Regions from separate parts of the Paenibacillus sp. FSL M7-0420 genome, predicted to be linked through region 2. Evidence: riboswitches for the same ligand, from Rfam matches in the RefSeq annotation. Region 2 holds a riboswitch; each other region holds the start of a gene.
The links. A riboswitch is a leader RNA that binds a small molecule or an ion and turns the genes downstream of it on or off. The one in region 2 is predicted to bind cyclic di-AMP.
Positions count from the first base shown of each region.

Region 1 (5,853 bases), 3.6 Mb from region 2:
ATGTTATTTCCGTATTCGACGAATTTAGCCTGGTTGGGGCATCTCCTGACAATCAGTTCTATGCACTCGCGGGCACGCAAGGGATTACTATTCTGCAATCCATGAACAGCGCATTACAGGGAGAAGTAGTGGCCGAGCTTTCGTGGCGGGAGCTGAATGGAACGATTCAAGCGCTGGACCCGGACTTTACCGTTTTGAACATAGACCGCCTGGATCAGGAGTTACCCTTGGAGCAAGTTATTCCTTTTAACGGCGGTCAAGCGTTATTGCTTGTTACAAGTCAGGGGATTATCCTGGTCCAGCAATCGCAGGAGAAGCCATGGGAGGTGAAGCTGCTGCATCCTGACCTCGAAGAATATAAAGCAGATGAGATGGAGCATATTGAGATCGACATGCCGCATGGTGCTGTCTCTCCGGATGGAAGATGGATTGCCTATGGCAGCCAGGGCAGTGATCATCTTTTATATGACACAGCTTCAGGGCAGGTTCACTTATTCAATCCGGAATCCAGTTACCCGCACTATACTATATTTACGAAGGACCAGCATAGTGTATGGTACAATGCCTGCCACTTCTACAATGGCGTTACTCTTGCCGTGTCCCTTGAAGATCTAGAAGCAGGCAAGCTCCTGCCAGATCAGGAATATCCGGTCGTTAACGGGGAAGCCCGGGTGTATGCGGCGGCAGCGCTGAAGGACGGTGTTGTCATTGGCGATGCCTATGGCTACTTGAGGCTCGTTGATGTAGAGGGGCGGGAGCTGTGGCGTTATTATGCCGGAAGCACCATTTCCGGATTAGCTGTCAATCCGGATGAGACCATGCTGGCCGTGGGGACTTATGGAGGGATGCTGCATTTCCTGGACCTTCATGCCACTGAACGCAGCGACTATGAGATTACAACAGGAACCGTTCGTGAGATGAAGCGGATGATTGCCTGGAAGAATCAGAATGGGCCGCTTTGGTGGTGAGCTGATACATGGGGGAACCCTTCTTCTCCGCCGCCGTCTGCCAAAAATAAAAAACGGCGATTGAGCGAGATAAATGGCAGATAATCTGCTACATATATGAGTTTTCGCTTCCATTTGCATAACCAGTCAGCCATTTGCTGAAAACAAGGCGAATAGCACTCTTTTCCATTTTTACAAACCCCCTCTGAAGAGAGTATGATTCGTGTTGAAAGCAAATGAATGCATTCATGAAAATGAGCATATGCATGCACGCTGAATTTCCGTCATGTGGAAAACGGGGGAACCATCCGGCCGTCAGGCCGACTTGGGGTGAATCCGAAGGAGAATGCCACGCGCAGGTCTCCGGCAGGTAGGGCGACTCTCACCGTCCGAATCCGACAGCTAACCTCGTAAGCGTAAGGAGAGAGCCCTGATCCGCCACGCTTTTGTGCCAGGCGTCTTAAGCCTGTTACCCAACCGCAGGCAGAGGTCCTCCTCTGCCTGCGGTTTTTTGCGCGCTGGAATGAACTGCACAGTATAGATTCAGGAAGGAACGTGACCACATGCCTGACCCCTTATCGCCCAAACTAACAGCCGCTGCCGGATTCAACCCCTACACCCAGCAATATAGCGGTCCCGTCTATGCGCTTAGCTGCCTGCTGCTGGAGCAAGGCGCCCGCGCCGAACAAGCTGCAATCGCCACCTTCGTAGCACTCCATCCACTATGGCTGAAGGGCAGCCTCTCAGGTGACGGCGCTGCTGCGGCTGCCTACAGAGAGTGCATCCGCCAGTGTGCCATGCTCACCCACGACCGCAGCCGATATGCTTCTGCGCTGCTTAACTGGGATGATCACGTTGCCAGTGCCTTATGGTACGGCATCCAGCTCCCCCTCCCCGACATCAGCCAGATTCTGGAGTGCAGCATTCCCGAGCTAAAGGCCCAGCTTAGAGGAATACGCGAACAGATGGCAGCCGCACATTCAGCCTTGCCTGCGGTCCACCGCCCTTCAGCGGGGTGAGACTGGGAATAACGCAGGATACGCGGAATATAGGAATGAGTGTGGCGGAATTGGTTGGATGTGGCGGAAATAGGGTACGGATGCGACAAAAGGAGATGGATAGCGGACCATGCGGACTACAGATCCGCTATTTCAGCAAATGGGACCATTCCGAAGGCCATGCGGACTGAGAGGCGCTTAATGAACCAATTTTGCCTCATTTTGCGCTCCATACAGCCCTTTAGCGTCCTCTCAGTCCGCTCCGGGAAGATAATCAGTCTTTTTCACAAAATAAGGGCCGCTGAGTCCGCAAAATCCCCCCACAAAGTGGGGCTTTAGCGTAGGTGATGACTCAGGTACTTTGCGGGGACCCCAAACATATAAATTCTATCAAATAAAGCCGCAGCATCCGCCGCGACTTAATCCTTGACTCTCAGCATCAGCACCCATACAGTGCCTGGCTCACCTTACATAGCTAACCATCCCATGCACTGCTCCTGTCTCCGCCGGCCGTTCACTACATAGAACTCAGCTCTTGCCCTTGCCGCCCTTGCCGCCCTTGCCGCCCTTGGCAAACCGCCAAAAAGCCATACAGCAGCCGAGCAGTCCGGCTCCCAGCAGAAGGGTCTGTAACGCACCCAGCCAAGTCGACTGATCCGACGGGATCAGGCTGCTGACAATAATGAGCAGGATAGAAGCCGCGACCAGCACGGGGGTTTGTCTACTTTTCTTCACAACCATTCACCACTCCTAAAGACTAATACTACTAAGGTACACCATCTCCGGCGTTTTCACCAGTTCACCACGGCTCCGGGCACACCCGGGCGGAAGAACGCAGGGCGTCCTTGGCTAGTAATTCTTCACGCCATAATAGTCAAAATCAGCGAAGGAGTCATGCTGGTGAGCATCCACGGAACCAATGAAATTGAACAAGCCTGTAAATCCGCCAATCTCCCCCGGCTCCCCGTTCACGCCTTCATCCGACAAATAGAGAACATCGATATTTTCTACAAAAGCTTGCCAATCCCCGTTATCCCCGAAGCGGTAAAGGATACTCGCGATGCCTGCATTATAGATAAGCTTGAGCTCCGCTGTCTCTTCAGGGACTGGAATGTAATTGTGGACCAGCTCGATGCGCTCTCCCAGCTTGGCCTGAAGTACGTATAGAACGGTACCCTCTGATTCGGAGTGGGTCAAGTGAACGTACAGCCAATTATTCGAATCATAGTATAGCCCCAGACCTGCCGTTTCCGAGTAGTGATCGGGATGAAATTCCACCCTGGTTTGCACTTCATAATGAAGGGAAGTTGCACGCGTGGCCATAATCGCCGGATGGATCTGCGAGAAAAAAGAATTCTCTCCATGAATGCGTAAGCAACCCGGACGTTCAACCGTATTCACCCATGCCGCTTGCTGGTCCCGGTACGGAGTCAGAAAATGAAGATCATATTTCTCCTGATTAAAATCATCAAATACGTCATGAGAGAGTCCACCCGTCTCTAATTCAACACCTGTCATCCCCTCAACTTCCATTTTCGCTACATTCGATCCATCCTTCATTTCCAGCCAGCCATCCTCTGTCCAATGCATTTTTTGAATAGAGGTTTCACGGCCTAATGGATTCATTAGCGTTCCTTTCACAGGGCGTGACATGAGATGAGCAATATACCATTCGCCTGTTTGGGTTTGAACTAATGAGCCATGACCTGCTTTTTGCATAATTGAACTTGGATTATACATCTCAAAATGCCCGGCATCCGGATTCCCAAGTGAAAATAGATGGCGCGGCGAGGAGGTGATGATCGGCTCTCCCGACGGATGCGGTTCATAGGGACCAAAAATATTCTCCGCACGTCCCAGCTCAACACCATGAGCATAACCAGTTCCGCCAGCAGCTAATAAAAGATAATACCTATCTCTATATTTATAGATCTGCGGTGCTTCAGCACAACCGCGGCTGGTGAAGCCTTGCGTCACCCGGTGCCACTTCCCAACCATTTTACCCTCATTCAAATCAAATTCAGCAATCACAATATGTCCAGGGGCTTGGTACCCTTCACGGGTCTCCCATTCAAGGATCGACACATAGTGCTTACCGTCTTCATCATGGAAGAGTGCCGGATCGAAACCAATGGAGGTCAGATAGATGGGGGCCGACCAAGGTCCATGGATATCCTCTGCCCACATGGCATAGGAATCCGAATTAAATTCACGGCCTGCCATGTTTAACATATGCGAATAGGCTAACCAGTACCGTTTCGCCCTAGGATCGTAGGATAGATGCGGCGCCCAGATCCCGGCCGGAGTATTGGTCCCCCTCAAATTCACTTCACCTTTACTTAATACGGAGGCTGTCAGCGTCCAATGGGCTAAATCGGTTGATTTGAAAATTTGAACGCCGGGATTCCAATGGAACGAGGATGTCGCAATATAATACACATCATCCACTCTAATAATAGAGGGATCTGGTGCCATACCAGGGATAATAGGATTGTTAATCTTCATCATTTTTCTGCTTCCCTTCGCTGTTTAGCCATATTATTTACCCTTTTCCTGTTGTCTATGTATATTATAATAACTACTAACGTACTTATGCGATGGGATGATTACAGCTACATTTACCCAAATCAAAGGAAGGTGCTGTCCATTGGAACATATGAATAGCCATCTCACAGGCACACAGACGCTGCTACTGCCGCGCATTGATTGGAATATACGTTTTTTTGGCGCACATACACAGACTGTTCCTGCCGACTGGAGCATGACTACAGAATCCCACCATGCCTTTGAGATTCTAATTGTGCTGGATGGGGCTCAAGAGACAAGGATGGAACATGAACAATTCATTGTGAACAGGGATGATATTCTGCTGATTCCGCCTGGGTTCGAGCATACGAATAAATGCATTTCCGCTACATCGATGACCTACTTTTGTGCTCATTTCGATGTAGACGAGCCCTCCTTGCGGATGAGAATAATGCAAAACTGTGACTGGGTCTATGAGCCCTCCAATGTGTACCATCCCAAGCTGAAAGAATGCCTTCAAAAATGGATCGATATTCTGCATGAGCCTGAGTTGCCGTTCACCAAAGCAAAGCTAAAAGCACAAATAGTCTTGTTCGAGCTATTGGAGGTGCTTGTAGATATCCAGCCGGTACAGACGGAGAAACGTGCCAACCAATCCATGACCACTGCAAAATATGCCAAAGAAATTGCCGAAGCCATCAAGAGAGCTTTTAAGAAAAATTGTATCGAGGGCAATTCAGATTACACCCTCCACATCCAGCCCATCATTGCTTCGCTTGGAATAAGCCCCAACTATGGATTAGAGGTATTTCAAAAAATATACAAGATGTCGCCCCGCACCTATCTATCTGACTTAAAGCTGCAGGAAGCCAAAATATTACTACAGCAGCCCAAAATATCTTTAAATGAGATTTCAAACCGTTTAGGCTACAAGAACCTTTCCCACTTCAGCAGACAATTCAAAAGATGGACGGGCATTAACCCCTCCGACTATCGTAAAAATAATGGTGTATAGCAAAAAGCCCGTCCATTAAACCAGACGGGCTTTCCTAAAAAATATTCCTTAGATTTTATAAGCCTTCATTGCTTTTCTGATCTCCTTGATGCTAGGGCGCTTGCCGTACATCAGGACGCCGGTGCGGTAGATCTTGGCGGCGAGCCAGCCGAAGAGGAAGGTTGTCGCCAGCAGGATCGCCAGCGAGACCATGATCTCCCAGAAGGCGACCTCCCCGACCCCGATCCGCAGCAGCAGGCTGAGCGAAGAGGTGAATGGCACGAAGCTGGCGACCTTCACCAGCAGGGTATCCGGGTTCGAGATACTGAACAGCGGCAGATAGAAGCTGACGAAGCCCAGCATCATGACCGGCATCACGGCCTGCCCG
Region 1 is NZ_JBBOCJ010000001.1:249,738-255,590, reverse strand. It holds gene MKX51_RS01120 (WD40 repeat domain-containing protein) at 1-968, shown strand, start outside; cyclic di-AMP (ydaO/yuaA leader) riboswitch at 1,209-1,378, shown strand; gene MKX51_RS01115 (hypothetical protein) at 1,511-1,966, shown strand; gene MKX51_RS01110 (hypothetical protein) at 2,474-2,680, opposite strand; gene MKX51_RS01105 (family 43 glycosylhydrolase) at 2,795-4,453, opposite strand; gene MKX51_RS01100 (helix-turn-helix domain-containing protein) at 4,602-5,486, shown strand; gene MKX51_RS01095 (ABC transporter permease) at 5,535-5,853, opposite strand, start outside.
Region 1: another riboswitch for cyclic di-AMP. It lies ahead of MKX51_RS01115 (hypothetical protein); the one in region 2 lies ahead of MKX51_RS16135 (APC family permease).

Region 2 (5,853 bases):
CCGTATAAGACAGCGATTGCCAACAAGAGAGTTAACATTATATAATTTGAAAGTAACTATTCTTTTATCACGATAGTCCTGAGGACGGAAAGGAACTCTCTTTGAGCAAAACAAAAAAGAACAATGTCACGGCTCCCCAGATGAGCAAGCAGGAGAAGCGCAGGGCAGAACAGGAGCAGCAGAAGCAGAAAACGAGAATTCTTATCGTGAGTACGGTGGCCATCGTCATTATTATTTTTGTAGGCTTATTCATGCTTGCTTCCAAGGATTCTTCGCCTGCAGGCTCAGACAGCAAGCCTGTTGCCTTCAATTACAGTGAAATGATGCGGCTGGGCAAGGAGGATGCTCCGGTCAAAATTGTGGAATTCGGCGATTTCAAATGTCCGGCATGCGCCCAGTTCACCGGTGTCATCAAGCCGCAGATCGTTCAGGGCTATGTAGATCAGAATAAAGCAGCCTTCTATTTCGTGAATCTGGCCTTCATCGGCAAGGATTCGAGAACGGCCTCCCTGGCAGCCCTATCGGTGTATCATCAGAACCAGGAAGCGTTCTGGAAGTACTTCGATGCGATCTATGCCAATCAGGGGAATGAAGAGGAGGAATGGGCTACGCCTGACTTCCTGGTGAGTCTCGCCAAGCAGCTGGAGCTGCCGGTGGATTATGACCTGCTACGCAAGGACATTGACGAGCGTACTTATGTAAATGAGCTGGAGCGGGATATTCAGGTGGGCACGGATGCGGGTGTAACGAATACGCCATCCTTGTTCGTGAACGGAATCAAGGTGAATGAGCCTTTCAATATGGAGGCGATTGACGCCCAGATTCAGGCAGCAACAGCAGCAGCGGGAGCAGGGGCCGCCCAATGACCGCCTTCTCTGCCTTCTGCCGGCGTAACTGTCTCTACTTGGCCTGGTTCGTCTGTGTGGTGGCTGTAGCGGGAAGCCTGTATCTCAGTGAGGTCCTGCATTACGAACCGTGCAGGCTGTGCTGGTTCCAGCGGATCTTCATGTACCCGCAGCTGTTCCTGCTGGGAATTGCCACCTACCGGGCGGACAAGCGGATCATTCCTTATGTGCTTCCGCTCAGCCTAATCGGCGGCTGCATCTCGATTTATCATTATGCGGAGCAAAAAATTCCGGCGCTCAGCAAGGTGCTTCCCTGTACCATCGGCGTACCGTGCAATAAGGATTATCTGAATTGGTTCGGTTTTGTAACAGTCCCTTTGCTTGCACTTATAGCCTTTGCCTTAATCTCCATTCTGCTCTGGACAGGACGCAAAGAAGAGCCTGCTGAGTAAGAAGCTGACGGGCAGAAGGAAGAGAAGAGAATACCCTTAATTTTAGCAAAAAATAATATGCAAAAACCCTGTAAAATCACGTGTTAAAGGGATAATGAAAGAGAATGAAAGATCAAGACATACCGGATGATGGATTTGGTTGTTTTGAGTGCTTTTCATTCTTTTTTCATTTGTTTCCACGCTTTACGGAAGACGTGTTGTAGCTTAATATTAGTCCTTGTGAGAAGTTGAATATGCGCTGAATTTTCCGGAAGGAAAAACGGGGGAACCACACTTTGGCCAAGGCCAAAAGGGGTGAATCGGAGCGGGCCGCAAGGGCCTGTAACCGTAGGGCTACCACAGTCCGAATCCGCCAGCTAACCTCGTAAGCTACAAGTGGGATAATGACCATGCACATTAGGCATGCGGATCATTTCCGTATGCTTATTTTGGTGCCTGCATTTATGAAATCCACTTATGAAAACAGCGCAGGGAAAGCCCATTTCAACTTAACCAAGAGAGGAACTGTTACTACAATGGTAAGCAAGGTAAAACGACTATTGATCGGGCGTCCGATGAAGTCGAACGAACTCGATCATGAAAAGTTATCCAAGGTGAAAGCACTGGCTGTCCTGTCTTCTGATGCGCTCTCGTCTGTAGCCTACGGAACAGAACAAATTCTGATTGTACTGGTGGCCGCCGGGTTCACCGCTATCTGGTACTCTTTGCCAATTGCATTAGCCGTATTGGGCTTGCTGGCCATTCTGATTCTATCCTACCGGCAGACGATATTTGCATATCCGCAGGGCGGTGGTGCTTATATTGTAGCCAAAACCAACCTCGGGGTTCATACCGGCTTACTGGCCGGCGGCTCTCTTCTGGTGGATTACATTCTGACGGTGGCGGTAAGCGCCTCGGCGGGGACGGATGCGATCACTTCAGCTTTTCCAAATCTCCATAATCATACTGTCCTCATAGCGGTATCTGTTATCGTGCTCTTAACGATTGTTAACCTGCGGGGAGTGACCGAATCTGCCTCCTTCATCGCTATTCCGGTCTATCTGTTCGTTGTTTCCATCTTCGTGCTCATCATCTCGGGGGTCTTCAAATATATGACCGGCGGCGCCCATGCCCATGTTCCTGAGATTGGCTCGGCGGTATCGAACGTGAGTATGTTCCTGCTGCTGAAGGCCTTCAGCTCCGGCTGTTCGGCTCTGACGGGGGTTGAGGCAGTCTCTAATGCCATTCCTAACTTCAAAGCGCCGGCGGAGAAAAATGCAGCCAAAACGCTGATGCTCATGGGCCTCATTCTCGGGGTAATGTTCACAGGTATTACGCTGCTCGCTTACTGGTACGGTATCATGCCTGATGAGAAGGCTACCGTGGTCTCACAGATTACCGAGTCTACCTTCGGCCGCGGCGGACTGTACTTCTTCATTCAGGGGATTACGGCGGTTATCCTGTTCCTGGCAGCCAATACGGCGTACTCGGCCTTCCCGCTGCTGGCGTTCATGTTCGCCAAAGACAAATATCTGCCCCATGCCTTCATGGTGCGCGGCGACCGGCTGGGCTTCTCCAACGGCATTATTTTCCTCGGTGTCATGTCGGCTGTGCTGGTAGCGGCGTTTCACGGGAATACGGAAGGACTCATTCCATTATATGCAGTAGGGGTATTCATTCCGTTCACGCTGTCGCAGCTTGGCATGATGGTCCAATGGTACAGAACGAAGCCGAAAGGCTGGCAGAGCAAGTTCGCCGTCAATACGGTGGGGATGCTCACTACATTAACGATCACCCTGATTTTCATAATCACTAAATTCTCCAGCGTGTGGATGGCCTTCATCTTCCTGCCGGTTGTTATCATCGTGTTCCACCGGATTCACCGCCATTATATGAATATTGCCGATCAGCTGCGGATCTGTCCAGCTACCGATAAGCCTTGTATCAAAGGAAGCACCGTAGTCGTTCCGGTCGCCGGTGTGACTCGCGCTGTACTGCATTCGATCAGCTATGCGAAGTCATTGACGGATAATGTGGTCGCTGTATATGTAGGCTTCGATGAAGAAGAGATTCACAAGATGGAGCAGAAGTGGGAGGAGTGGAACCCCGGCGTACGCCTGATTGTCCTGCGCTCCCGCTACCGCAGCATTATCCGCCCGCTGGTGAAGTTCATCGATACAGTAGAGTGGAAGACCTCTTCAACGGATCATATTACCGTCCTGATTCCGCAATTCGTGACCAAGCACTGGTGGCAGGCGGTGCTGCATAATCAGACCAGCCTGTTCATCCGCTCCTATCTGATGAATCAGAAGGACATTGTCATCGCCACGGTTCCTTTCCATCTGCATAAATAATATAGAAGATTATAGGAAGACGGCTGTTTCTGCTTGATGCGGAGACGGCCGTTTGGTCGTTATTATAAGTTATTGGTTGACATAGAGAATGAGAATCAATATCATCAGTATAGACAAGCTGAAGGTAAAAGGACTTTTGCCAATCATGAAGACAACATACAGGAGGGGTATTTTAATGTTTTCGTTCAACCTGCAAGGATCAAGAAGCGGGAAGCTGGCGGTGGCCGGACTTATGACTACAACACTGCTGCTGTCCGCTTGCGGAAATAATAATAGCAACGCAGGCAGTAACGGTGGAGCAAGCACCGCACCTGCAGCAACCGTGGAAGCGACTGCGGAGGCCACTGCGGTACCTGCAGCAACTGCTGCACCCGCTGTGGAGAAGACCGTAACGGATGCCATGGGACATAAAGTGACCGTTCCCGCTAATCCGCAGCGTGTAATTGCTTCTTATCTGGAGGATTATCTGGTAGCACTCGGCGTGACTCCGGTTGCGCAGTGGTCTACGAAGAACGGTACTCAGGCGTACCTCGCTGCTGAGCTTAAGGACGTTCCGCCGATCAGCTATGATCTGCCGCTTGAATCCGTCACCGGCTTCATGCCAGATTTCCATATCGTGCAGTCGGAAGGCTCGGTTCAGAATGGTCTCTATGACCAGCTGAACAAAATCGCACCAACCTATGTACTGGGCGACGAAGTCAGCAGTGACTGGCGCGCGGCTACGCTCAAAATCGGTGAGCTGCTTAATAAAACACCAGAAGCTGAGAAGGCTATTGCAGACTATGACCAGAAAGCGGCTTCGGCCAAAGCGGCTGTCTCTGCGGCGATCGGAGATGATTCAGTAGCTGTTCTGTGGCTGGTGTCAAAGAACTTCTTCATCGTGGACGAGACCCGCAGCAGTGGCGCAGTATTGTATGGCGATCTTGGAGTGAAGCTCCCGAATCTCGTGACCGATATTCCTGCGGAGTCCAGAGCCCCGTGGAACCCGATTTCACTTGAGAAATTGTCCGAGCTGACTGCAGAGCATATCATTCTGGTGAACAGTGACAAAGCGGACGGAGCAGAGATTACAGACGGGGCGGTCTGGAAGGGAATTCCGGCCGTTAAGGCAGGGAATGTTCACGAATTCGGCAAAGATACCAGCTGGCTGTATAGCGGTCCTATAGCCAATTCCAAGACTATCGATGATATTCTGAGCAGTTTTGTAAAATAGTTCTTTACCGGCCGGAGAATGGTGCAGGCTTTTATATCCTCAGGATATAGAAGCCTGCCTCTTTTTTTAAGTTGAACAATATTCATATCTTTGCGATAATGAGAATCATAATCATCTATATTTCCCTAATAATCCTGATGAGGAGACGGCATATGGCTTCATCCACAGATTCTGCTCTACAAGCTCCTTCTGATGAAGGGAACACAACTGTCCGGTCGCGGCCGCTTGCCGCTACTGTTATTCTGGTGCTGGGAATAGCAGGGATTGTCTTCGGCCTGATGGTATCCGTATCGGTTGGTGCGGCGGATATCCGCCTGGCTACCGTATGGGAGGCGGTCTTCCGGTTCAATCCGGAGCTGCCGCAGCATCAGGTCATCCGTGAGCTGCGGATTCCCCGGGCTGCCGCAGGGGCGCTGGTCGGCGCATGCTTTGCCGTTGCCGGTGCGATTATGCAGGGGATGACCCGTAACCCGCTGGCGGATTCCGGACTGCTCGGTCTTAATGCAGGAGCGGGCGTTGGGCTGGCCCTGGCTTTTGCCTTCGCGCCATCGTTATCCTTCGCGTACATCATGCTGTACTGCTTCCTTGGAGCGGCTGTGGCCTCGCTGCTGGTATTCGGGATCGGTTCACTCTCCCATAGCGGACTGACCCCGCTCCGGCTGACCCTCGCCGGTGCGGCGGTAAGCGCCATGCTGCTGGCGGTCAGCCAGGGTATTGCTATCCTGTTCAGCCTCTCCCGGGATATCGCCTTCTGGATGGCTGGCGGGATTGGCGGAGCGAGCTGGAAGCAGCTGCAGGTAATATCTCCTTGGGTCGCGGCGGCCCTGACCGGTGCGCTGCTGCTGTCGCGTTCGATTACGCTTCTGAGCCTGGGCCGGGATGTTGCCGCAGGTCTCGGACAGCGCACCGGTCTGGTACAGACCGCAGGGATGATTATTGTGGTCATCCTCGCCGGAGCGGCAGTCTCCACAGTGGGCCCGATCGCTTTTGTCGGATTAATGATTCCGCAT
Region 2 is NZ_JBBOCJ010000001.1:3,815,490-3,821,342, reverse strand. It holds gene MKX51_RS16150 (sensor histidine kinase) at 1-8, shown strand, start outside; gene MKX51_RS16145 (DsbA family protein) at 102-866, shown strand; gene MKX51_RS16140 (disulfide oxidoreductase) at 863-1,297, shown strand; cyclic di-AMP (ydaO/yuaA leader) riboswitch at 1,524-1,684, shown strand; gene MKX51_RS16135 (APC family permease) at 1,813-3,630, shown strand; gene MKX51_RS16130 (ABC transporter substrate-binding protein) at 3,806-4,843, shown strand; gene MKX51_RS16125 (FecCD family ABC transporter permease) at 4,996-5,853, shown strand, end outside.

Region 3 (5,853 bases), 3.6 Mb from region 2:
GGTTGGGATTGAGCAGCAGAATCTTCATGAACTCAAGAGCGCGATCTACGCTAAGATCCCAGTTCGAGGAGTATGTGCTGTTGGAGATCGGAACATTATCGGTATGCCCCTGCACCAATACTTCATAATCGGGAAATTGCTGCAGCATGTTAGAGATCGACTTGGCCAGCTGGCGGGATTCGTCCTTCACTATAGCCTGTCCCGAAGCGAACAGGGCATTGTCACTAATCGTGATCATCAGCTGGGACTGATTCAGCTTCGTGCTAAGCAAGTCAGTCATCCCGTTGTTCTTGATGTACTGGTCGAACTGCTTCTTCAGCTTCTCCAGATCCTCCTGCTCCTTGGCACGGAGCTTGGACAGATCGGAGGTGCCGGTGTTCTTGGCAATCACACTGTTCATCTTATCCTGCTTGCCCTGGTCCAGCTGGGAGCTGGTTGGGGAATCCGACCGGTACTCCAGGACGCCGCCGCCGCCGCTGAGCGCTGAATTGAAGGCTTCAGCCATTTGCTGGAACTTCACGGCGTCCGTTGCGCTCATGGCGTACATAACCAGGAACAGAGCAACAAGCAGGGTCATCAGATCAGAATAGGGAAGCAGCCAGGATTCATCGGCATGCTCTTCATGTTCCTCATGCCTAGTCTTTTTGCTCACTGGAAGCCCCCTCCTTCTCGCTAAGCTTGGCACGCTCGGACGGAGTCAGGAAGACGGACAGCTTCTGGTTAATGGCAATGGTAGACACCCCGGACTGAATGGAGAGCAGACCCTCGACCATCATCAGGCGGACTTCAATCTCGCGTTTGGATATCCGCTTCAGCTTGTTCGCCATAGGATGCCACATGACATAACCGGTGAATATCCCGAGCAGGGTTGCAATGAAGGCACCGGCAATCGCGTGGGCCAGGACGTCCATGTTACTCATATCCCCCAAGGCGGCGATCAGCCCGATAACAGCCCCGAGTACCCCTAGTGTAGGGGCATACATCCCGGCCTGGGAGAAGATCAAGGCTCCGGCTTTATGTCTGTCTTCAGTGGCATGAATATCTTCCATTAATACATCACGGACGAACTCCTGATCATTGCCGTCAATAATCATCCGCATGCCGTTACGGAGGAAGTTATCTTCAATTTCATCGACATTGGACTCCAGAGCGAGCAGCCCTTCGCGGCGGGTAATGGATGCCCATTCCATGAACATGGTAATCAGTTCGGGCTTACCGACCATCTTTTTCTTCGTAAACAGGATCTTCAACAGCTTAGGGAAATTCTTGACTTCCGACATCGGAAAGGCCATGAAGATAGAGGCAGCCGTGCCAAGAAAAATAATGACATAGGCAGCGGGGTTGTTCAAGCTTGCAAGCGGAGCATGCTTGAGTATCATCCCCCAGATTACTGCGATCAGACCAAACACCAGGCCTAGAATTGTTGAGATTTCCATTTATGCACCTCGTCCATGAGAATTAAGAAGTGATCGACTAACCGCTAATTCGTCCTTGAACCGCGGGAGAACACTCTGTTCGTAACCAAATCACGTATATTCTTCTTTATCGACATCATTCCCTTTTTTGTGAAGTGATTTTTTCGGCTATAATAGATAAGGTAGGTTATTATTCATCAGCGAAGAAAACGGAGTGATTGATGTGGGAGTTAAGCATGGCAGGGATTACGGTGAAATTCTGGTTGAACTGACAGGAGCCGTTGGACGGATTGCAGACGGGTACATTTTTTTTGAAATGGAGCCTGAAGAGTGGACGAATCTGCCGGAGGAATCGAGGCAGGAGGTGTGGGAGGCGCTTGCGGAAGACCTGTTCTACGCGCTGGGCAACGAGCCGGTCATTCAGGTGGGCAGCGGAGTTGTGATGTACGATAAAGAAACACACCGCATTAATATTCTGCTGGGTGATGAGGATCTGGCTTCGGTCGTTCTTGTATAAAGCAGGGGGAAAATGCGGCAGCGGGTTTGTCCCGGGCATCCGGCCATGTTAAAATTGGAAGTGGAGTACTAATTTCCGGGATGTCAGAATACATTTAATCAAAAATCTTTGGCCTGGCACATCCCTTGGACTTTCAGAAGCTGAGGGATGTTTTATTTGAAGAAGAAGAGCAGGCTGAAGGAACCGTTAACTTAGCAAGGGAGGAAACGAATTGCAATTAACTGAGGAACAACTGCAGGAGCAGATCGGCAAGCTTGAGGGCTGGAAGCTGGAGAGGGATAGGCTGGTGCGCAAATATATGTTCAGTGAATATATGAAGGGAATTGCCTTTGTGGATGAGGTAGCGGCAATTTCGGAGGCCTTTGACCATCACCCGCATATCACCATTGATTACAAGACGGTTGTTCTGCGGCTGGCTGCAGATGTGGAGAAGCTTGATCTCCGCCAGGCGCATGAATTTAATGAGGCATTCGAGAAGACCCGCTAGAGGACAAGGCCCCTATGGAGACAACAGGAATATCTGATCAATAGAAAATGCCCGTGCAAGGATCATTCGTTATCCTCGTCACGGGCATTATACATTTAGAATAAGGAGCATGGTGTGAGTACAGGTTGCGGATTATTTCTTCTCGGCCAGCCATAGGGCTACATTCGCAATCTCTTCAGGGGCCAGCCTGTCTTTGAAGGGGGGCATCTGTCCGCGGCCCTTGGTGACTATGCTGTAGATCTGAGCTGCGTCATGCGAAGCGCCTTCCTGCTGCAGGCTGGGCCCCGCCCCGCCCTGAAGCTGGTCACCGTGGCAGGAGATACAATTGGCCTTCACTGTGGCTTCTGCGCCCGCAGCGTCCAGCACAACCTCCGGCATGGTCGGTTTGTTCTGTTCCGCCACCTCGGATTTCCCGGGTAAGGTAAACATTAAGATTACTGCAAAGGCACAGGCGGCAAAAAACAAACCGCTCATGATCCATTTCTGCATCTGCATCCGTCCCTCCATGTAAGCTGCTGACTCCATTATAGCGGATGGTGAAGCGTTATCATAGTATGTGTGTCAAAAAAATGAACACAAATGATCCATTTTTTTGAAAACACCTCATTCTCCGGTGCTATTCCTCATAGACCATGCAATAAAAAGGCTTATTGCCCGTCGGGGTACGGCGCTCATAGGTATCTGTTATGGTGAACCCGCATTTCTGATAGGCGCGGATGGCGCGCTGGTTCCAGGTCAGCACCTCCAGATCGATCTCGCGTTCCGGGTAACGGGTCTGTGCTGCCTGCACAATAGCCTTCATGAACAGATGCCCCATTCCATGACCGCACAGATCGGGCCGCATTCCGACTCCAAGCCGGACTATCCCCTCCATCGGAAAGAGCTGGGCGAAGCCGCACAGAACGCCTTGTCCGTTCACTACCGACACATATTGCTCGCTGCGCAGCTGCGGGTCTCCGAACTCCACGCCCAGCGCCTGCATCTGCTCCCAGGACATCCAGCCGTAAATATTATACGGAGGCTTGTAGCTCCACTCACAGATCTCAGCGGCATGCTGCGGCTCCATAGGCACCACGTAAAAGGTTAGCGGGGAGCTAATCATTAGGGGAGGCCTCCTTCCAGGGGAAATCAATTTATACTTATCATTCTTTATATTAATTATATACAAAAACAGCGAGTTTCGACGCAAATTCCTTGCGGAAATACAGAAACTTGACAAACGCCAAAATATATTTTCCGAAAGTGCAGAATCGGTGTTTTACAAATATAGAGACGGGTAAGTAATTTTATAGACAAAAAAAGCCCTTCTCCAAGATTTCGGCAAAAATCTCGGAAAAGAGCGTTAGGTTACAAAGGATTATTGTACATCATCGTTGTCTTGGGAATCCGAAGCTACAGTCTTGTAGGCATCTGTACTCATGATTCGCTTGGCGCCAACGTAGCGGTTGACGTAATAGCTGTCACTCAGCGAACTGATGGTTACACCACGTGAGGAAGAGGCATGGGCGAATTCGCCGTCACCAACATAAATACCGACATGGGATACGCCCTTACCGCTTGTATTGAAGAATACAAGATCGCCCGGTCTCATCTCGTCACGGGATACAGCAGAGCCCATCTGATATTGGGAGCCGGATTGATGGGGCAGGTTAATGCCGATCTTATCAAAAACATACATTGTAAATCCGGAGCAATCAAACCCGTTAGTTGATGTACCGCCGGACACGTATTTGGTTCCGATGGCTTTGTCGATCACTTTATCCATTTTGGAATCCGCGAAAGCGCTTCCTGCTCCGATGGTGAAGATAATGGACAAGCTTAGTACTGCGGCTGCTAGCTTCTTCTTCAAAAGTAAATACCCCTTCCAATGCCTACGAGGTTAGCTTAAGGGTTCGGTTGAAGGTCCCCTATGACCCCTCTTAGAATAGGAGGTCAATTCACCCAAAGTGGTTCCCCCGTTTCCCTAATTCATTAGGGAACTCGGCACGACTGTTGATTAGGATTAGCGGTTCATTCAATACATGACAAAACCTTTGTTAAAAGCGATTCAATAATTACAAAAATGTTACTAAAAGATCACTGCGATAATTGTAACAAAGACTAAGGCGCTTGGCAATCACTTATAACATATTAATGCATCTTTTTTGCTGTTTTTTAGAGTTATAGCCCTTTCGAAAGACTCATATCTATGCGCAGGGGTTAATTTATATGATAATTTCTTTATTTTTGCAAGAAAATGCTGTTTCAAGGCTGCGAATTCGGTGTAAAAGGTAGAATAAGGAAAAGGAAAAACCCGGAAATGATTACGGCAATAATCATCCCGGGCTCGTATAAGTTACATTTAGTTGTTAGAGGCTGAAATATTCGGGGTATGCTTCAAGGGTTCAATCGTAAGCGACAGCTTGGTAGGCTGTTGTGCTCATTACTCGTTTGGCGCCAACGTAGCGGTTGGCCCAGTAGGACTGGCTCATCGAACTGATGGTTACACCACGTGAACTTGAGGACTGTGCGAACTTCCCGTTTCCAACATAAATACCGACATGGGACACTCCGTTACCCAGAGTATTGAAGAACACGAGATCACCTGAACGCAGGTTGCTCTTGGATACACTTGTTCCAACTTTGTACTGTGCTTTGGAGGTGCGGGGCAAGGTAAGCCCGACATTCTTGAACACATACTTGGTAAATCCGGAACAGTCGAAGCCGCTGGTGGTTGTGCCTCCGGTTTTATACGACGTTCCAATGGTTTTTGAAATCACAGTATCCATTTTGGAATCTGCGAAGGCACTGCCCGCTCCGAGTGTGAATACCATCACAAGACCCAGCGCTGCCGCGGTGCATTTTTTCTTGAAATTCTGACTAATCAAAAGATGTACTCCTTCCAGGGCCTGCGAGGTTAGCTTAAGGATTCGGTAGAAGGTTCCCCTATGACCCCTCTAAAGCGAGATCAATTCACCCAAAATATGGTTCCCCCACTTCCCGGTGCAGGGAATTCGGCGTTTTGTGCACCAGAACAGTGACTTATCGGCATAGCTTAAATTGCAATAGTTACGGAAGATTTTGCTTGAAAGATTACAACTTTGTTACTACTGATACAGCCATCATTGTATCAGAGGATTTAGCCTTTTGCAAATGCTTTTGTCCTCCGTTCAAGCAAAAAAGAGTCCTGCTCCCGGATAGAGGGGCTGTGACTCTCTTTAGTATGCCGCTTCAGCAGCTTATTATTGTGGAAATGATTTACTGGACCAGAGGTGGTACTGGGCAGCGATCCCCCACATATTGAACAGCGTGGAGGGCAGCGGAGCTGCCTGGCGGAGCATAAGGGCCGGCAACCCGGGATAGAACAGAGCAGAGGCGCTGCAGAGCAGAATGACGGCCAGGCTTCCCGCCCCCAGAACGATGGATATACCAATGGAAGGCAGCAGCACCTTCAG
Region 3 is NZ_JBBOCJ010000001.1:7,394,178-7,400,030, forward strand. It holds gene motB (flagellar motor protein MotB) at 1-652, opposite strand, end outside; gene motA (flagellar motor stator protein MotA) at 636-1,436, opposite strand; gene MKX51_RS31930 (hypothetical protein) at 1,639-1,932, shown strand; gene MKX51_RS31935 (4a-hydroxytetrahydrobiopterin dehydratase) at 2,144-2,419, shown strand; gene MKX51_RS31940 (c-type cytochrome) at 2,552-2,908, opposite strand; gene MKX51_RS31945 (GNAT family N-acetyltransferase) at 3,036-3,521, opposite strand; gene MKX51_RS31950 (C40 family peptidase) at 3,777-4,268, opposite strand; cyclic di-AMP (ydaO/yuaA leader) riboswitch at 4,273-4,415, opposite strand; gene MKX51_RS31955 (C40 family peptidase) at 4,804-5,232, opposite strand; cyclic di-AMP (ydaO/yuaA leader) riboswitch at 5,290-5,428, opposite strand; gene MKX51_RS31960 (hypothetical protein) at 5,641-5,853, opposite strand, start outside.
Region 3: another riboswitch for cyclic di-AMP. It lies ahead of MKX51_RS31950 (C40 family peptidase); the one in region 2 lies ahead of MKX51_RS16135 (APC family permease).

Region 4 (5,853 bases), 1.1 Mb from region 2:
AAGATGAAGCCGGCGAAGACGGACACCATGATCACGCCTGCAGCGAGTACAACGCGGCTGGCCAGATCGTAGCCGTGAACGACACTGTCCTTGCCATGGCGGCCGTGGACATAAGCTTCACGCATGGAGCTGACCAGGAAGACCTGGTAATCCATGGCAAGTCCGTACAGAATACCAGTAACCAGGATTGGCATGAAGCTGAGCAGCGGTCCGCCGGTATCGAAGCCGAACAGCGAATGCAGCCAGCCCCACTGATAGACGGCGGTGGTCACGCCGAAGGTGGCAAGAATACTTAGCACGAAGCCGACGGTCGCTTTGATTGGCACGATAATGGACCGGAACACCAGGAGCAGAATGATCAGCGACAGGATCACGATGATCCCGATGTATACAGGGAAGGCATCGGACAGCTTCGAGGACATATCAATATTGATGGCGGTGAAGCCGGTCACGCCAAGATTAATATTGTTGCCGGTGGTCAGGCTGGACGCCGGATCGCGCAGCTCCTGTACAAGGTCTCTGGTTGCGGTATCTGTGGGCCCTGTCTTCGGAATCAGGCTTATGATGGCGAGATCGCCGGTGGGACTGACACCGAGCGGAGAGACCAGGGTCACATTATCGTGCATTTGCAGCTCCTGAACCAGCTTGCCCAGAATTGGCATGGAGATCTTCTCAGACGGATTCTTCGTCTCAGCGACCAGCAGCAGCGGGCCGTTGAAGCCTTCGCCGAACCCTTTGGAGATGACATCATAGCTCTGGCGGGCCGGAGTATCCAGGTTCGCCGAGGCGCCGGATGGAATACCCAGCTCCATCTTGGTCACTGGAATGGCAGCTGTGCCAAGCACCAGCACCACCAGCACAATGATGGCCCAACGGTATTTCACCGTGGCATTTGCCCAGCGGTGCGAGAAGCTGTGCTGCGCTTTGGCGGCGGCAGTGGTGTTCTTCGTCCGGGCTTTGGCGGTTACGATCCGTTCACCGACCAGTCCGAGCAGCGCAGGCAGCAGGGACAAGGCCAGCAGGACGTTAATCAGAACACTGGCCGCAGCCACAAGTGCCATTGTCGATAAGAAGCCGATGCCAATGACGAGCATGCCGCACAAGGCGATAATAACGGTCAGACCGGCGAAGAATACGGCACTGCCTGCGGTGCCCAGTGCCCGGCTGGCTGCTTCGGCTGCGCTTAATTTCTCATCCAGGATCAGACGGCGCTGCCGGTTCACAATGAACAGCGAGTAGTCGATCCCTACCGCGAGACCGATCATCACGGCAAGAACCGGTGTAATATCGTTCATCTGGATCAGGCTGCCGAGGGCAAAGGCACCTCCGACGCTGATGCCGACTCCGAGAAGCGCGGTCAACAGCGGCAAGCCTGCAGCGACAACCGAGCCCAGCGTCAGGAACAAGACGACGGCAGCAACGGCTACGCCGATAGCTTCCGTGGAGCCGATGGCTGGCATGCTTTTGAGCGAGTCGCTTGGAATCGCGGTAATGCCTGAACCGGACTGTTCCACCTCGGTTACGGTATCGATGATCTTATCCGGCACCTCCGATGGCAGAGAGGTCTGCTGAACCGTGAACTGGAACTGGAATAGGGCAATACTGCCGTCAGCCGACAGCATCACGCCGGGAACCGGAGCGCCTTCGGCAATCAGCGGACCGAACGGCATCGCCTGCGCAGCAGCAGCTTGACCAGCGGCGGCGGAAGGATCAGCAGCGGTTTGACCAGCGGCAGAAGGATCGGCAGCGGCTTGACCAGCGGCGGCGGAAGGATCAGCGGCGGATTGGCCGGCAGCAGCGGAAGGATCGGCGGCAGCTTGACCAGCGGCGGCGGAAGGATCGGCAGCGGCTTGGCCCGTAGCGGCGGAAGGATCAGCAGCGGCTTGACTAGCGGCGGCCGCTGCTTGTGCTGCGAGCTCTACAGGGTTTATGACATATTCCATGTTGTATACATCATTAATGGCCTTCAGCAATAGTGCGGACCGCTCAGGCGTATCCAGACGTTCGCCGTCCGGTGCAGTGAAGGCGATACTAGCCTGGCCTCCGGCTGCAGCGGGCAGCTCTTTTGTCAGCTTATCCAGCACTTTTTGCGACTCTGTGCCTTCAATTTTCATCTCAGAGCTGGATTGAATGCCATTGACTCCAATCAGGGTGCCTACAACTCCGAGTACAATGATCCAGACTGCAATGAAGGCCCAAGGCTTGGCATAAGCCGATTTCCCTAAGCGGTATAGAAAGGTAGACATGTAGTGGTTTCTCCTCTTTATCTGTGAATTTAGAAGCCGTTACGTAAATAAGCAAACATAGAATTCAGGTATTGTTCAAACGGCATGGCATCGGAGCCTTCACTCAGCTGTTCGCCCGGCAGCATGACATTCAGCCGTCCGTCCAAGATAGGCACGAATGCCCCATAGACGGCACCTACCAGCAGGTGGGTATATCCATCGGCATACCGTCCACGGGTGAACTGCTCCAGTGTCTCCTGGGCTGTGATCTGCAAATGCCGGAAGACATTGAGAATGTAAGGCTCCAGAGACGGATATTGATTCGCCAGGGAGACGAACTGCCGCAGCTTATGCAGGAACTCCGAGGTGAATTGCAGCTTCAGCAGGTTGTACAGGACATCAAGCGGTGTAGCATCCGGCGGTTGACCGGCCAGCGTGTTATTCGCTTCTTCTTTCTCTTTGGCAGCAATATTGCCAATGAAATAGGCGGCCACTGCTTCTTCCTTGCAGGAGAAGTAATTGGCAAAAGTCCGCCGGGAATACCCGGCCTTCTGAACAACATCGTCAACAATGAAGCCATCCATGCCATGCTCAAGCGCAAGCTCGAAGGCCGCTACGGCTAGGGCGTAGAAGGTGGCTTCCTTTTTTTTGTCCCGCAAATTCAGTTTGGAATTCAAATTTCAATGGTCCTCCTTTCTTCAAAAGTTAAAGGCGCTATAGAATCTATAGGTTCTATTATTGCTCAAAGGGAAAGATTGCACAATGAGCATCAAGTGACGGAAATGTGAATATTTCAAATTTTGAGTAGTGGGATGGGGAAGAAAGGTGGGGGGGTAAGGTTTATGAGAAGTAGGATAGAGGAAAGTGATGAGGATGTGAGTGGGAGTAGAAGAGTAGGTGAGTAGGTGAGTAAGTGAGTAGGTGAGTAAGTGAGAAGTTAGTGAGTATAGGAGTAGAAGAGAGAGTAAGTAGAAGAGAGAGTAAGTAGAAGAGAGAGTAAGTAGAAGAAAGAGTGAGTAGATGAGCAGATGAGCAGGGGAGTGGGCGTAGGAAGAGAAGTAAGTGAGAGGAAGAGTAACGTTGGTGTAAACAGACGATAGCAGGAGCAAATCGCCGGGCGGTTAAGAGCCGAACTGAAGAATGCGCCTTCATTCCCGAAGGGACAGCATTTTTGACTTCTTTTGTCATCCGTGAGGTTTTACATTAAATGGCTACAGGCGTAAGATTCAATCAACAACCGAATGAAATGACACTGTTCTTGAAATGGCTGAATTCCGTAACGGGAACGGGGGAACCAACTGGTGCAGGCGGCTTAAGGATGGGCTGCTGAGTACCCGGGGTGAATCCTTGCCAGCGTGATACTATGGCTCTGGTGAGGTAGGGCAATCTCGCTGCCCGAATCCGTCAGCTAACCCCGTAAGCCTCGAAGAGAGAGGATGAGCGCCATGATCGATTAACCGACCACGGAGAGCCCTGCTGCTGCTGTGGTCTTTTTGCTGTGCAGGTGAGGGATAAATCCCTCTGATTGCGGAGGAAGTGTGCTGGAGGTGGAAATGAGAAGGATAAATCCCTCAGATGCAGCCGAAAGTGGGCTGGAAGAGGAAATGAGAGGGATAAATCCCTCAGATGCAGCCGAAAGTGGGCTGGAAGAGGAAATGAGAGGGATAAATCCCACTGATTGTGCTGGAAGTGGGCTGGATGCGGAAATGAGAGGGATAAATCCCACTGATTGCGCTGGAAGTGGGCTGGATGCGGAAATGAGAGGGATAAATCCCACTGATTGCGCTGGAAGTGGGCTGGAGGTGGAAATGAAGAGCACAAGTGCACCAGAATCCCAGGAATGTTGGCTAAACGAGCAAATGAAGAGCACAAGTACCTCTGAATTCCAGAAAAGTTGGCTAAACGAGCAAATGAAGAGCACAAGTGCACCTGAATCCCAGGAATGTTGGCTAAACGAGCAAATGAAGAGCACTAGTGCTCCTGAATTCCAGGAAAGTTGGCTAAATGAGCAAATGAAGAGCACAAGTGCCCTTGAATCCAATTGCGCCTCTGCCATACACAACCAGGCAGCCTAAAGTGGAAATTAGGGGCAATAGCGACAAGTGGAAGTGAAAAAAAGACGTATAACAACAATAATTAGTCGGTTTATTCATCCTCATACTAGTCAGTTACCGTATCACCAATCCATTGAAAGGAGGGGGTTACCATCGCTACTGTATTTATCGTCTGCTTTTGGGTTGGACTTCTGCTTATTCTCAGTGGCAGTATTCATGGGCACGGCTTGGAAGGCCACCTGCATGTCGGGGGAGGCGATGCCGGGGGGCCTGGTTTTCTGCCGATTCTTCCGCTGATGGTGTTTGTCACCGTCTGGGGCGGCACGGGGTATCTGCTTGTCCAGTTCAGCGGGATGCAGCTGTTCGCCGTGGTACTGGTCTGTACCTTGATCGCCCTGCTGCCGGGCATCCTGCTCTACACGGTGCTGGCCCGGGTGATGACCCGGTATGACAGCAGTATGAGTGAACTTGATTATGACCCGGCAGGCCAGCTCGGCTATATCAGCATCGCCGCAGCGAATGGGGCCGTGGGAGAGATGAAGTATGTGCTGCACGGGACCATGCGCTCCATCGGCGTGCGTGCCGAATCCGGCCAGTCGCTGTTGCGGGGCGATCGGGTGATTATTGTGAAGACGGATAAGGGGATCGCAGCGGTCACTTTGTTCGAGAGGGAAATGGAACAAAACTAACGGGGAGTGTCGGAGCAAATGTTAATTTTATATGTAACCGGAGCTATTGTTGTTGTAATTCTGCTGGCGTTAACCAGTATTGTGACCGCGTATAAAAAGGTTCCGCCCAATCAGGCCATGATCGTATACGGTCTCGGCGGCAAAAGAGTGGTCCAGGGCGGCGGGACATTCGTTATCCCCGGCTTCCAGAACAATAAAACCATCTCCATGATGCTGATGAGCTTCGATGTGATCCCGGCGCAGGCCATGTTTTCCCGCCAGGGCATCAAGCTGAACCTGGAGGCGGTCGCCCAGATTAAGATTAAAAGCGATCCAACCGCTATTCTCACAGCCAGCGAGCAGTTCATTGACCGGCCGGAAGAAGACCGAGAGACAATTATTCTGCATTCGGTGGAGGGTCATCTGCGCGGCCTGATCGGCCAGCTCACCGTAGAATCTATCCTGAAGACCCCTGACGAGATCAACAGCAAGATGCGGGAGACCTGCTCGGAGGACCTCGACAAGATGGGGCTGGAGGTGGTCAGCTTCACCATCAAGAAGATTACCGACGACAAAGGGTACATCGACAATATGGGGGTGCCCGAGATTGAGCGTATCCGCCGCGATGCCAGTATTGCCAAGGCTGAGGCCGAACGCGACATTCAGATCAAGCAAGCCGAAGCGGAGAAGGAATCCTCCATTGCCAAAGCCAATGCCCATCAGGCGACCATAGAAGCGGGAACCGCCGCCCGTGCGAAGGAATCCCTGTTCGAAAAGGAGTTGAATATTAAGCAGGCTGATTTCAAGCTGGAGACCGAGGTGAAGAAGGCGCAGGCGGATCTGGCGTACGAATTGCAGCAGAATAAGATCAAGCAGTCACTGGTTACGGAACAGGTCAAGATCACA
Region 4 is NZ_JBBOCJ010000001.1:4,913,550-4,919,402, reverse strand. It holds gene MKX51_RS21120 (MMPL family transporter) at 1-2,246, opposite strand, end outside; gene MKX51_RS21115 (TetR/AcrR family transcriptional regulator) at 2,276-2,902, opposite strand; cyclic di-AMP (ydaO/yuaA leader) riboswitch at 3,481-3,663, shown strand; gene MKX51_RS21110 (hypothetical protein) at 3,779-4,300, shown strand; gene MKX51_RS21105 (hypothetical protein) at 4,507-4,968, shown strand; gene MKX51_RS21100 (flotillin family protein) at 4,987-5,853, shown strand, end outside.
Region 4: another riboswitch for cyclic di-AMP. It lies ahead of MKX51_RS21110 (hypothetical protein); the one in region 2 lies ahead of MKX51_RS16135 (APC family permease).